Linked DNA regions of Youhaiella tibetensis. The protein of the gene in region 2 interacts with the protein of the main gene of each other region in a pairwise test. Links are inferred from orthologs where the notes say so. Each region holds a gene or a part of one and is shown on either strand. Other genes may lie near its edges.

The links.
Region 1: the proteins of FNA67_RS09085 (region 2) and FNA67_RS16535 interact in binary tests that used the Escherichia coli proteins (3 or more experiments, as listed by UniProt). The link is inferred for Youhaiella tibetensis from one-to-one orthologs.

Annotation. Positions count from the first base shown.
Region 1 is NZ_CP041690.1:3,376,428-3,381,706, forward strand. What follows is about bases 1,667-4,589. They hold FNA67_RS16535 (FadR/GntR family transcriptional regulator), read left to right. Parts: upstream 1,667-2,698; coding sequence 2,699-3,481; downstream 3,482-4,589. Other genes in these bases: chvE (multiple monosaccharide ABC transporter substrate-binding protein), read right to left, coding at 1,667-2,230; FNA67_RS16540 (ester cyclase), read right to left, coding at 3,474-3,965; FNA67_RS16545 (gamma-aminobutyraldehyde dehydrogenase), read right to left, coding at 3,983-4,589. Outside these bases: mmsA (multiple monosaccharide ABC transporter ATP-binding protein), read right to left, coding at 1-1,062; more of chvE, read right to left, coding at 1,178-1,666; more of FNA67_RS16545, read right to left, coding at 4,590-5,279. UniProt on the Escherichia coli protein: Transcriptional activator of the glcDEFGB operon which is associated with glycolate utilization, and encodes malate synthase G and the genes needed for glycolate oxidase activity. Also negatively regulates the transcription of its own gene.
Region 2 is NZ_CP041690.1:1,891,062-1,896,902, forward strand. The notes cover bases 136-2,960. They hold FNA67_RS09085 (aspartate aminotransferase family protein), read left to right. Parts: upstream 136-805; coding sequence 806-2,116; downstream 2,117-2,960. Other genes in these bases: FNA67_RS09075 (ureidoglycolate lyase), read left to right, coding at 136-370; FNA67_RS09080 (hypothetical protein), read left to right, coding at 485-697; FNA67_RS09090 (IclR family transcriptional regulator), read right to left, coding at 2,126-2,960. Outside these bases: more of FNA67_RS09075, read left to right, coding at 1-135; more of FNA67_RS09090, read right to left, coding at 2,961-2,962; thiol reductant ABC exporter subunit CydC, read right to left, coding at 3,048-4,712; thiol reductant ABC exporter subunit CydD, read right to left, coding at 4,709-5,841. UniProt on the Escherichia coli protein: Aminomutase that catalyzes the transfer of the amine group on carbon 2 of glutamate 1-semialdehyde to the adjacent carbon 1 to form 5-aminolevulinate.

The DNA.
Region 1 (5,279 bases), 1.5 Mb from region 2 along the record:
GATAAGCCCGTAATTCTTGCGGTCCTCGGTCACGTAGGCGATGCCGTTGTCGACCGCTCGCCCGACGGTCGAAACGTCGACGGGCTTGCCGTGCATGAGCACCTCGCCCGAAATGTTCCTGCCGTAGGACTTGCCGAAAAGGCTCATCGCGAATTCGGTACGCCCCGAGCCCATCAGCCCGGCTATGCCCACGATCTCACCTTTGCGCAGCGTCAGGTTGACGCCTTTGACGACCTGCCGGTCGGCGTGCTGCGCGTGGTGGACCACCCAGTTGCGCACCTCGAGCATCGGCTCGCCGATCTTCGGTTCGCGCCTGGGGTAGCGGTCATCCATTGTGCGCCCGACCATCGAGGAGACGATGCGATCCTCCGAGATATCGACCTTGTCGAGCGTTTCGATCGTCGCGCCGTCGCGCAGGATGGTGATCCGGTCGGCGACCTTCCCCACCTCGTTGAGCTTGTGGGAGATCAGGATCGAGGAGATGCCCTGCGCCTTGAACTCGAGCAGGAGACTGAGCAGCGCGTCGCTATCCTTTTCCGACAGGCTCGCGGTCGGCTCGTCCAGGATCAACAGCTTCACTTCCTTGGAGAGCGCCTTGGCGATCTCGACCAGCTGTTGCTTGCCGACCCCCAGATTGGTGATCAGCGTCTTGGGGTCCTCGTTGAGCCCCACCTTCCTGAGCAGCGCGCGCGTACGCATCTCGTTGGCATCCCAATCGATGATGCCGAACCGCGCGTGCTCGTTACCCAGGAAGAGATTCTCGGTGATCGAGAGCAGCGGGACCAGCGCCAGTTCCTGGTGGATGATGACGATGCCCAGCCTCTCGCTGTCATGGATGCCCCTGAAACGGCATTCCTGGCCCTCAAAGAAAATCTCGCCGGAATAGTCGCCATAGGGATAAACCCCTGACAGCACTTTCATCAGCGTAGACTTGCCGGCCCCGTTCTCGCCCACGATGGCGTGGATCTCGCCGGCTTCGACGGTCAGGTTGACATTCTGCAGCGCCTTAACACCAGGGAAGGTCTTGGTGATATTACGCATTTCCAGAATGGTGTTGCCCATCGCGTAACCTTTGCCTTAGCCGCGCCCGGATGAAGCACGGATCGATTTTACAAACGTGGCCCTGAATGCGGAAGAGCCCCGTGACCGGCACGGGGCTCCCCTGTTTTTCAGGACCTTACTTCAGGTCGTCGGCCTTGATGTAGCCGGAGTCCACGACAACCTTCTGGTAGTTGCTGGCGTCGACCGTGTAGGGGGTCAGCAGCACCGAGGGCACCACCTTGATGCCGTTGTTGTAGGTGGTGGTGTCGTTGATCTGGGACGGGGTACCGCCCGAGAGAGCTGCATCGACCAGCTCGGCGGTCACCTTGGCCAGCTCGCGCGTATCCTTGAAGATCGTCGAATACTGCTCGCCGGCGATGATGCCCTTGACCGAGGGAACTTCGGCGTCCTGACCCGAGATGATCGGCCAGGGCTGGTCGGCAGAGCCGTAACCAACGCCGCGGAGCGAGGAGATGATGCCGCGCGACAGACCGTCATAGGGCGACAGGACCGCATCGACACGGCTGCCGTCCGAGTAGTTGGCCGAAAGGATATTATCCATGCGGGCCTGGGCGACCGCGCCGTCCCAACGGAGCGTACCAACCTTGTCCATGCCCATCTGGCCGGACTTGACCACCAGGACGCCCTTGTCGATCAGCGGCTGGAGAACGGACATGGCGCCATCATAGAAGAAGAAGGCGTTGTTATCGTCCGGCGAACCGCCGAAGAGCTCCACGTTGAACGGGCCCTGTTTGTCCGGATAGCCGAGGCCCTTGAGGAGCGATTCAGCCTGGAGGACGCCGACCTTGAAGTTGTCGAAGGTGGTGTAATAGTCCACGTTCGGGCTTTCACGGATCAGACGGTCATAGGCCACCACGAGGGCGCCGCTGTCCTTGGCCTGCTGCAGGACGTTCGAGAGCGTCGTGCCATCGATCGATGCGATCACCAGCGCCTTGACGCCCGTGGTCACCATGTTCTCGATCTGGCTGAGCTGGTTCGGAATGTCGTCTTCCGCGTACTGCAGGTCGACCTTGTAGCCCTTGGCTTCGAGGGCGGCCTTGAGTTCATTGCCGTCGCTGATCCAGCGCAGCGACGACTTGGTCGGCATGGCAATGCCGATGGTGCCCTTGTCCTGGGCGAAGGCCGCGGTGCTCAGCGACAGCGCACCGGCGATCGCCAAGGTAACCATGGTTTTGAAAAGCTTCACGTCTCAACTCCCTGAGTTGTCGGATCGATTTTGATCTTGCACGCATGCGGGCGGCCCGCCGGACGGGTTCCACGCAGGTCGCCACCGTCGCCGTGCTTTGCGCACGAAGACAGGGGCGCGAGCGCCAGACGGCGCGCACTGCACGAAACCGATTTCCAGAAATCCTCCCAGCAAATGGTCCTGTTGCGGACCATGACCAGCCCTCCCAGGCCGATCGACCAGAACTTATTTAAGTCAGATATCTTTGTAAAGCGCATGCAGTGATGACAACGTCACCATGAGCAAAGTCCGCTGCGACGCAGCAGTGATTTTGCTCACACAGCAAGTGAAAGACGCCGATTGCACGCCCACGCCGCGCTGCTATATGGTTCAAAAATAAGTCAGACATCGTCGGGCTGTTCGTGCTAGCAAGCCGAAACCGGCTACACTTATCTGACAAGTGGAGGAAAATTGACCCGCATCGCCGAAGGCGGAAAGGCCGAAGGGCCCACCGCAGCGGAAGCCGTTGCCCATGAACTGGCCACTCTGATTCTCGGCCAGCTCTCGCCCGGTGAAAAGCTGCCCAGCGAAGCCGAACTGGCCGCCCGCTACGGGGTCAGTCGCCTGACGATGCGCGAGGCGGTCAAGATGGTCGCCGGCCGCGGCCTGCTCGAAGTTTCGCGCGGCCGCCGCGCCGTGGTGCGCGAACCGAACGGCGCGGTGTTTTCCGATTTTCTCACCGCGATCGTGCAGTACGACGCCAAGGGGCTGTTCGACCTGGTGGAACTGCGGCTTTCGCTCGAGGTCCAGTCCGCCACCCTGGCCGCCAAGCGCGCCAGCCGCCCGGCCATTGCCGCGATCGAAGCAGCGCTACAGGGCATGCGCGTGGCCGAAGAGGAATTGCGCAGTGGCCGAGACCCCGCCGGCTCGGAACTGCGGTTCCAGGGATACGACATGGGCTTTCATGAAGCCGTCGCCCTGGCGAGCGGCAACCGCATCCTGGTCTACCTCTTCGAAGCCATGGCCGACCCGCTGCAGGAGAGCTTCTTCATCAGCCGTCGCGGCAACGAATTGCGGGGCCACACCCTGGCCGACACGATTGCCGCCCACCAGCGCATCCTCGACGCCATAACGCAAGGAAGCCCCCGCAAGGCCGGCGAGGCAATGCGCGTCCACCTGGAGAACACCGAAGGTGACATTCGGGCGGCCTTGAGCCTGCTTTCAGCCACGCCCTCGGCGCGGACAGCTACATGAGCCCGAGCTGCTTGTAGAACCCCAGGGCGTCGTAGTAGTCGCTCTGTAGCGTGATCTTGCCGTCGTGCACCTGCATCACCGACGCGCCGGTGAACTTGAAGGGCTTGTTGGTGGGCGCAGTGCCGTCGGCCCAGGCACCGGTATTGGTGCCCGAGAACTCCCATTCGAATGCCACCTTGCCGTCCGAAACCACCGGCTCGCCCTTGAGAAGCCACAGGGCATCGGGCGCGGCATTGAGGAAGTTGTCGATGACCCCCTCCTTGGCTCCCTGCTTGCCCTGGATCGGCCTGCCGACCGAGGCGTCGTAATACACCACGTCGTCGGCAAAAAACTCGGCGGCCCGGCTTGCGTCATGGGCATTCCAGGCCGCGAGATATCCATCGAGCACGGCACGGGCGTCCTCGGCCGCCAGTGCAGCCCCGGCAAGAAGAGGCGTGCCCAGGCCCAATGCCAGGGCAATGCCGATCAAACTCCGACGACGCATGGCGCCTCCGCTATTCACTATCCATGGTTGATCATAACATGCCGCACAGCGGTGTAGTCTTCCAGTGCGTACATGCTCATGTCCTTGCCATAGCCGGATTGCTTGAGACCGCCATGCGGCATTTCGTTCACGAGCATGAAGTGCGTATTGATCCAGGTGCACCCGTATTGAAGGCGTGCTGCCGTCTGCATGGCCTTGTCGATATCCTTGGTCCACACAGACGATGCGAGGCCATAGTCTGAGTCATTTGCCCACGCGATGGCATCTTCGGGATCCGAGAAGCGCGTTACCGAGACCACGGGCCCGAAGACTTCACGCCGAACGATTTCGTCCTGCTGGAGAGCGCCGGCGATGACCGTGGGCTCGTAGAAGAAGCCTTTGTCGCCCGACACATGCCCGCCCGTCGTGATCTGGATATGTGGCAGCTCGGCGGCGCGCTCGACGAAACTGGCCACCCGATCGCGCTGGCGCCGCGAGATGAGCGGACCGATCTCGTTCAGGGTGTCGTCGGCCTGGTTGTACCTGATCGAGGCAACCGCCGATGAAAGGTCGGCCACCAGACGATCGTGTATCCTGGGACCGGCATAGATACGACAGGCTGCGGTGCAGTCCTGGCCGGCATTGTAGTAGCCGAAGGCCTTGAGTCCGGTGACGACCTGCTCAAGATCGGCATCGTCATAGACGATGACTGGAGCCTTCCCACCCAGTTCAAGATGCGTCCGCTTGACCGATTTCGCAGCCGCCTGCAGGACCTTTTTGCCGGTCGCGATGTCGCCGGTAATCGAGATCATCCCGATCTTCGGATGGTTGATGAGGGCGTTCCCCACGGTATCGCCGCGCCCGAGAACCACGTTGACGACGCCTTCGGGCAGAATCTCCGCCATGACCTTTGCCAGCTTGAGCGCGGTGAGCGGGGTCTGCTCGGATGGCTTGAAGACCACGGTATTGCCGCCCGCAATGGCCGGCGCCAGCTTCCAGGCCATCATCATCAATGGGTAATTCCAAGGCGCGATCGATCCGACGATGCCGACCGGATCGCGGCGGATCATCGAGGTATGGCCCGGTAGGTACTCTCCCGCCACCGCCCCGTGCATCGAGCGCACGGCGCCGGCAAAGAACCGGTAGCAATCAACGATCGCCGGGATCTCGTCGTTGAGAACGGCATTGATGGGCTTGCCGCAATTGAGCGCCTCAAGCGCCGCGAAGGCCTCAGCATCTGCCTCGATGGCGTCGGCGATCCGCAGGAGATAGCCGGCGCGCTGGCCCGGCGTGGTCCGCGACCACGAGGCGAAGGCCTTGTCCGCGGCCTCCACT
Region 2 (5,841 bases):
AGAGGTTGGAGACGTGCCCGGTCGGCACGTCTTTACGGTGCTTGCACCACAACCTGTGCCGCCCGATGCGATCGAACTCACCTTTCTCGAGCGACACCCTCATTCCACCCAGACGTTCCTGCCGATCAAGGTTGGGCGCTGGTTGGTCGTCGTTGCCCCGAAATTGCCCACCGGCGCGCCCGACCTAGATGGTGTGGAGGCTTACCTCGCTGGGCCGGGCGATGCCATCTGCATAGCCCGGGACGCCTGGCACGCCGGGCTGACCGTGCTCGACGAACCGGCAGAGGTCGGAATGCTGATGTGGCGCTCTGACAAGGGCGACGACGGCGTCGTCTTCAATCTCGACAAGCCTATCCGGCTTAAGATCTGAGAGACGGGAGCGCTTTTAAGTCGCTTTATAAACGGCGTTTTTCTTCTGGCGGTACCTTGCATCCGTGATGAACTCCCGAAATATGCGCGGGTCTATTCTTGCTTGGATATCGAAGTGACCGATTCTACGACTAAGCGGGTTGCCAGCAACTCGTACGAAAAGAAAGCCCGCGCGACACTGCTCCTGGCGCTTGTTGCCTCGGCCGCCGGGGGCGGGTGCACGACCCTGGGCACAGGGACCTCTACGTCGCCGCTTCTGGAGGATAACATGCCTTCCTCGCTCATCGAGCGCAGCGACACTCCCAAGCCGGTACAGATTTACGTCTAATTCGACGAACCGACGCCGCTAGTGTTTCGTATTGCGAGACGCGCGTTCCTTTACAGGAAATGCGCGTTTTGCTTCCCTTCAGGCGACATTGCGATGGAGGGTTCGCCGATGGGCGAGAAACTGAATTTCGATAGATCGGCCAAGGTTATTGCGGAGAACTCCAGGTTCGTGGCGGGCGGGGTTAACTCCAACTTCCGTCTCGGAATGCAGCCGGGGCCGCTCGTCTTCGAACGCGGGGAGGGGCCCTACCTCTTCGACGTCGATGGCAACCGCCTGATCGACTACTATTGTGGAATGGGCGCAATGGTCCTCGGCCACAATCCCCTGGGCGTGCGCCAGGCGGTCAAAGATCAGGTCGATCGAGGCATTCTCTTTGCGGGGCAGGCGCCCATCGAGTTCGAAGCCGCCCGCATCATCTGCGAGCGCATCCCTTCGGCCGAGCGCATTCGCTTCGGCTCATCTGGCTCGGAGGTAGCGCAGGCAGCGATGCGCCTTGCACGGGCCGCCACCGGCCGTCGAACGATCGTCAAGTTCGAAGGCCATTACCACGGTTGGTTCGACAATATCCTCTGGTCCACCGCGCCCGCACTCGATGTGGCAGGGCCGGAAGGGGCACCCACGGCCGTTGGTGGGAGCAAGGGGCAGGATCCGTCCGAAGCGGCTGGCCTTTCGATCCTGGGCTGGAACGATTTGGCTGCCGTGGAGGCCCGCCTCGCCAAGGGTGACGTGGCTGCAGTTTTCATGGAAGCGGCAATGTGCAATCAGGGCGCAATCTCCCCGGCACCGGGATATCTCGAGGGCGTCCAGGCGGCTTGTCGCAAGCACGGTACGCTTCTGATCTTCGATGAGGTAATCACCGGCTTCCGCCTAGGGCAGGGCGGTGCCCAGAAGCTCTTCGGCGTGACGCCCGATATCTCCATCTTCGCCAAGGCTATTGCCAACGGTTTTCCGGTTGCCGCGATCGCCGGTCGCGCCGACCTGATCGACATGTTCGCCACCGGCGGCGTTTTGCATGGTGGAACGTTCAACGCGCAGCCCGTCGCGATGGCAGCGATGATCGGAACCCAACAGGGCCTCACGGGCGAGCACCACGAGCGCACTTCCGTTTTCGGTGATCGTCTCCAGGCTGGCATCCGCGATATCCTCAAGGAGGCAGGTATCAAGGCCCAGGTTACCGGCTTCCCTTTGATGTTCCATGTTGCCTTCGGCTTGGAGGCTCCGGCCCGTAACTATCGTGAGATGGCCCGGTCCGACAAGAAAGGCTACAGCCTCTTCGCGCTCGCGTTGCTCCAAAGAGGCGTGCGCGTGCTTGAACGCGGTGCCTGGTTCGTCTCCTCCGAACATAAAGATGACGTGGTCGACGCCACCCTTGAAGTCGTCCGCGATGCTGCCCGTGAGGTCGCCCCCAAAATCGGCTGATCGGAAGGCTCAGATCCGGCGGTTCCCTGCCGCCGGATCTTCATGCGCGGCAATTGCACCGTTGCCGCGCTTTCCGGCATTGGTCTTGAAGTTGAAGTCTACTTCAATGAGTGCCTGCTTGATTTCCTCACCCAGCGCCGGGGTATAGCGGGTAGCAGGTACGGACACACTCACGGCCGCCACGACGCGTCCGTCGATGAAGACCGGTACGCCGATGCACACCACGCCATCATCGTTTTCCTCGAGGTCAAACGCCACTCGCTCGTGCCGAACCTCTTCAATCAGCGCAGCCAAGGTTTCCCGCGTTATCCCTGATCTGGTGGTCGTGCGCGACTTGAGATTGGCGCGATGAACCAGTGCTTCGCGGTGGGGGGCGGTCAACTGCGCGACGATGGCCCGACCGAGCGCCGTCGAATGAAAGGTGTCCCGCGTACCAGCCGGCACGCGCCATGCCAGCGGCCGCTGCGCTTCCAATACCGCGACGTAGTAGACGAACTGTCCTTCGAGCACGCCAAGGTTGATCGTTTCGTTGAATTTGGAATGCAGCGCCTTCATCAACGGCAGAGTCAGCATCTTGATGTCTTCCTGGCGCGCGTTGCGGCTGAGGTAGGCCATCTGGCTGGTCAGGTAATAGTCGCTGCTATCGGTCAACTGGTTCACGTATCCAAGGCCCACCAGCGTCTGGAGAATGCGGAACAGCGTCCCCTTGGGAAGGGCCGTCTCTTTGGCGATCTGTCGCAAGGGGGCCGGCTCGGCCATGTCAGCCATGATCTCGAGCACATGGAACGCCTTCACGAGCACGCCGATCGCGCTATCCTCGCGTTCCTTGCCTTCTGACTGGCCCAAGTTTGCCTCCCGACTGGTGAATGCTGGGAAGGTTGCGCGATCTTAGGGAAGGCGTCAACGGGTTTCGCTAAGCGATCCAGCCATCTCACATGGCAGAACGATCCGCCGATACACGTCCAGCCTGAACGTTGATTACCCGGTCGTAGTTTGCCGGAACCTGGGCGTGGGTGATGACGATTGTGGTCTTGCCGGCCGTGATCCGGGGGAGGTCGGCAAGGAAAGCGGATTCCGTTTCTGCGTCGAGGCCGCTGGTAGGTTCATCGAGCACGATGACCGAGGCGTTCGAGAGCAGGGTGCGGGCAAGGCACATCCGGCGGGCCTGGCCGGACGAAAGCGTCTTGCCGGCTTCGCCCAGCATAGTGTCGAGCGCACGGGGCAGGGAGCGGACGAAGTCGCCCAGGTGCACCGCATCCAGAGCCTGCCAGAGCGCTTCGTCGCTGGCATCGTTCCGGCCGATGAGCAGGTTGGCGCGGATAGTGTCGTGGAAGACTGGGGCGTCCTGGGTCATTAGCGCCACGCGCCGACGCAGGTCGGCCAACGCCACCGTACGGATGTCCACGCCGTTAAGGCGCACCCGACCGGCCTGGGGATCCACCAGCCGCAGCAGCAATTGCGCGATCGTCGACTTGCCAGAACCGCTCGGTCCACGGATCGCCACGCAACTGCCATCGGCGATGCCGAGGTTCACCCGCGACAGCACCCGTCGCCCCGGCCCATAGCCGAAGCTAACCCCTTCGAGGCTCATTGCGCCGCCGTCAGGGATGGGGCGGGGGGCGCCGGGATCGGTCACAGCGGGTTCCATCGTGGCAAGCTCCTGCAGGCGCTCAGCTGCGGCCGCCGCGCTTGCGAGACGTGCCGCGCTGCGCACGAGCATCGCGCAGGCTTCAAAACTGGCGATCACCGCCAGCAGTAGGCCTGCCATCAACGGTCCGCCGATACTGCCGGCTTCCAGGGCGGCGAGCCCCGCCACGAGCGTACCAATGGTCGCAATCGCCATCGAGCCTTGTACTGCGCCGGCAGCGAGCGTGCCGTGAAAGCCCAGCCTGCGGCGCGCCCGCGCGAGATCCCCTGCCGCCGCCTCGATCTGGTCGCGGGCACTTTGGGTTTCGCCGAAGATCACGAGGTCCTGCTGTCCCTCGATGCTATCGAGCGCGACACCGCGCAGGCGCCCACTCGCGGCCACGACCTCGGCGCCGGTGCGCCGCGAGGCTGCCACCAGAAGCACCGGCACCCCGATTGCTGCGCCAGCAAAAGCGAGCGCGTAGACCAGCGCTGCCCCGGGCAGCAGGAAAGCCAGCAGCGTCGTCATTGCGACTCCCGCGAGCACTGCCGTGCTGATGGGGCCCAGCGCCACCAGGAACACCGTGTCGAGCGCCTCGACGTCACCCAGCAGGCGGCTCACCAGGTCGCCGCGTCCAAGCCGCCGGCCAAGAGGGGCCAAGGGGAAGAGTCTGGCGAATAGCCACTGGCGCAGGTCGGAAAGCAGCTTGAGCGTGGCGTCGTGGCCCGAGAGCTTCTCTCCGTAGCGCGAAAGGATGCGGATGAAGGACAGGCCACGCACGCCAGCCGAGGGCGCAAAAAGATTGAATGCGGCGCCTGCCGTGCTCAGCGCGGCTGCCGTCAGGAACCAGCCCGATAGGCCGAGCAGCGCCGTGCCGGCTGCAAGCGTTACGAGCGAGAGCACGAGGGTCAGCGTCAGCGGCCCTTTCAGGCGCACGAAGAGCGGCAGGAATGCGAAAATGGCCCTCATGCTGCACCCCTTCCGTCTGTTCGGACCCGCGCCGGTCGGATCGTCGGCAGCAGCTTGCCGCCCGCCAGCCGAAAGACTTTGTCCATGCGTGCCGCCACGAACCGCGAGTGCGTGGCCACGACCAGCGTGCGGCCCTGCGCGAAGTCGAGCAGACCGTCGAGGACCAGCGCCTCCGTCTCGGGGTCGAGATGGGCCGTCGGTTCATCCAGAAGCATGAGGCCGGGGTCGCGCAGGTAGAGCCGGGCGAGGGCCACGCGCTGGATTTCCCCGCCGGACAGTCCCAGACCATCCTCGCCCAGGCGCGTCTCCAGTCCCTCAGGCAGCAGTCGGGCGAAGTCGGTTACCCGCGCGCGCTGGGCCGCCAGGGTTACGGCCGTGTCGCAGGCGCCGCGCCGGCCCAGCCGGATGTTGTCCGCAAGGCTGCCGGCGAAAATGCGTGGCCGCTGGTTCAGCATGGCCATCCGCTGCCGCAATCGGCCTTCGCCGATGTCGTTGAGCGGGGCGCCATCGATGGCGATCTCGCCCGTCGCGGCGCGTAGCCGGCCGATCGCTTCAAGGAGAGTGGATTTGCCGATCCCGCTTTCGCCCAGGATCGCGATCCGCGTCCCAGGAGCGACGTCAAGCGCAAGGCCTTCGATGACCGTTCGTCCCTGTGGCGTTTTGACCGTCAGCCCCTCGATCGCAAGCTTGGCCGCGCCTTCGTGGCGCAGCGGCGGGTTGTGGTACAGGGCAACGAGTGGAGTTGCATCGGGAAATCCCTCGGCCTGATTGGCAATTTCGGCGGCCGCGGCCTTGGCGGCGGCACGGTCGTGATAGTGGGCGGCCATCAGGCGCAGCGGCTGGTAGACCTCCGGTGCCAACAGCAGGCAGAAGAGGCCGGCCTGAAGCGTCAGTTCGGTGCCCCGCAACGTCACCAGATCAAGGAACGTGAGCCCGATATAAAGAGCCACGCCCGCCACTCCGAGTGCGGCGAAGAATTCGAGCACTGCCGAGCTGAGAAAGGCGATCCGCATCACTCGCATCGTACGCACGCGCAATTCTTCCGAAGCCGCCCGCGCTCCCGCCACCTCGGCGTCCTCTCGCCCGAAGAGCTTGAGGGTAACGAGCCCGCGCAGCCGGTCGGCGAAGC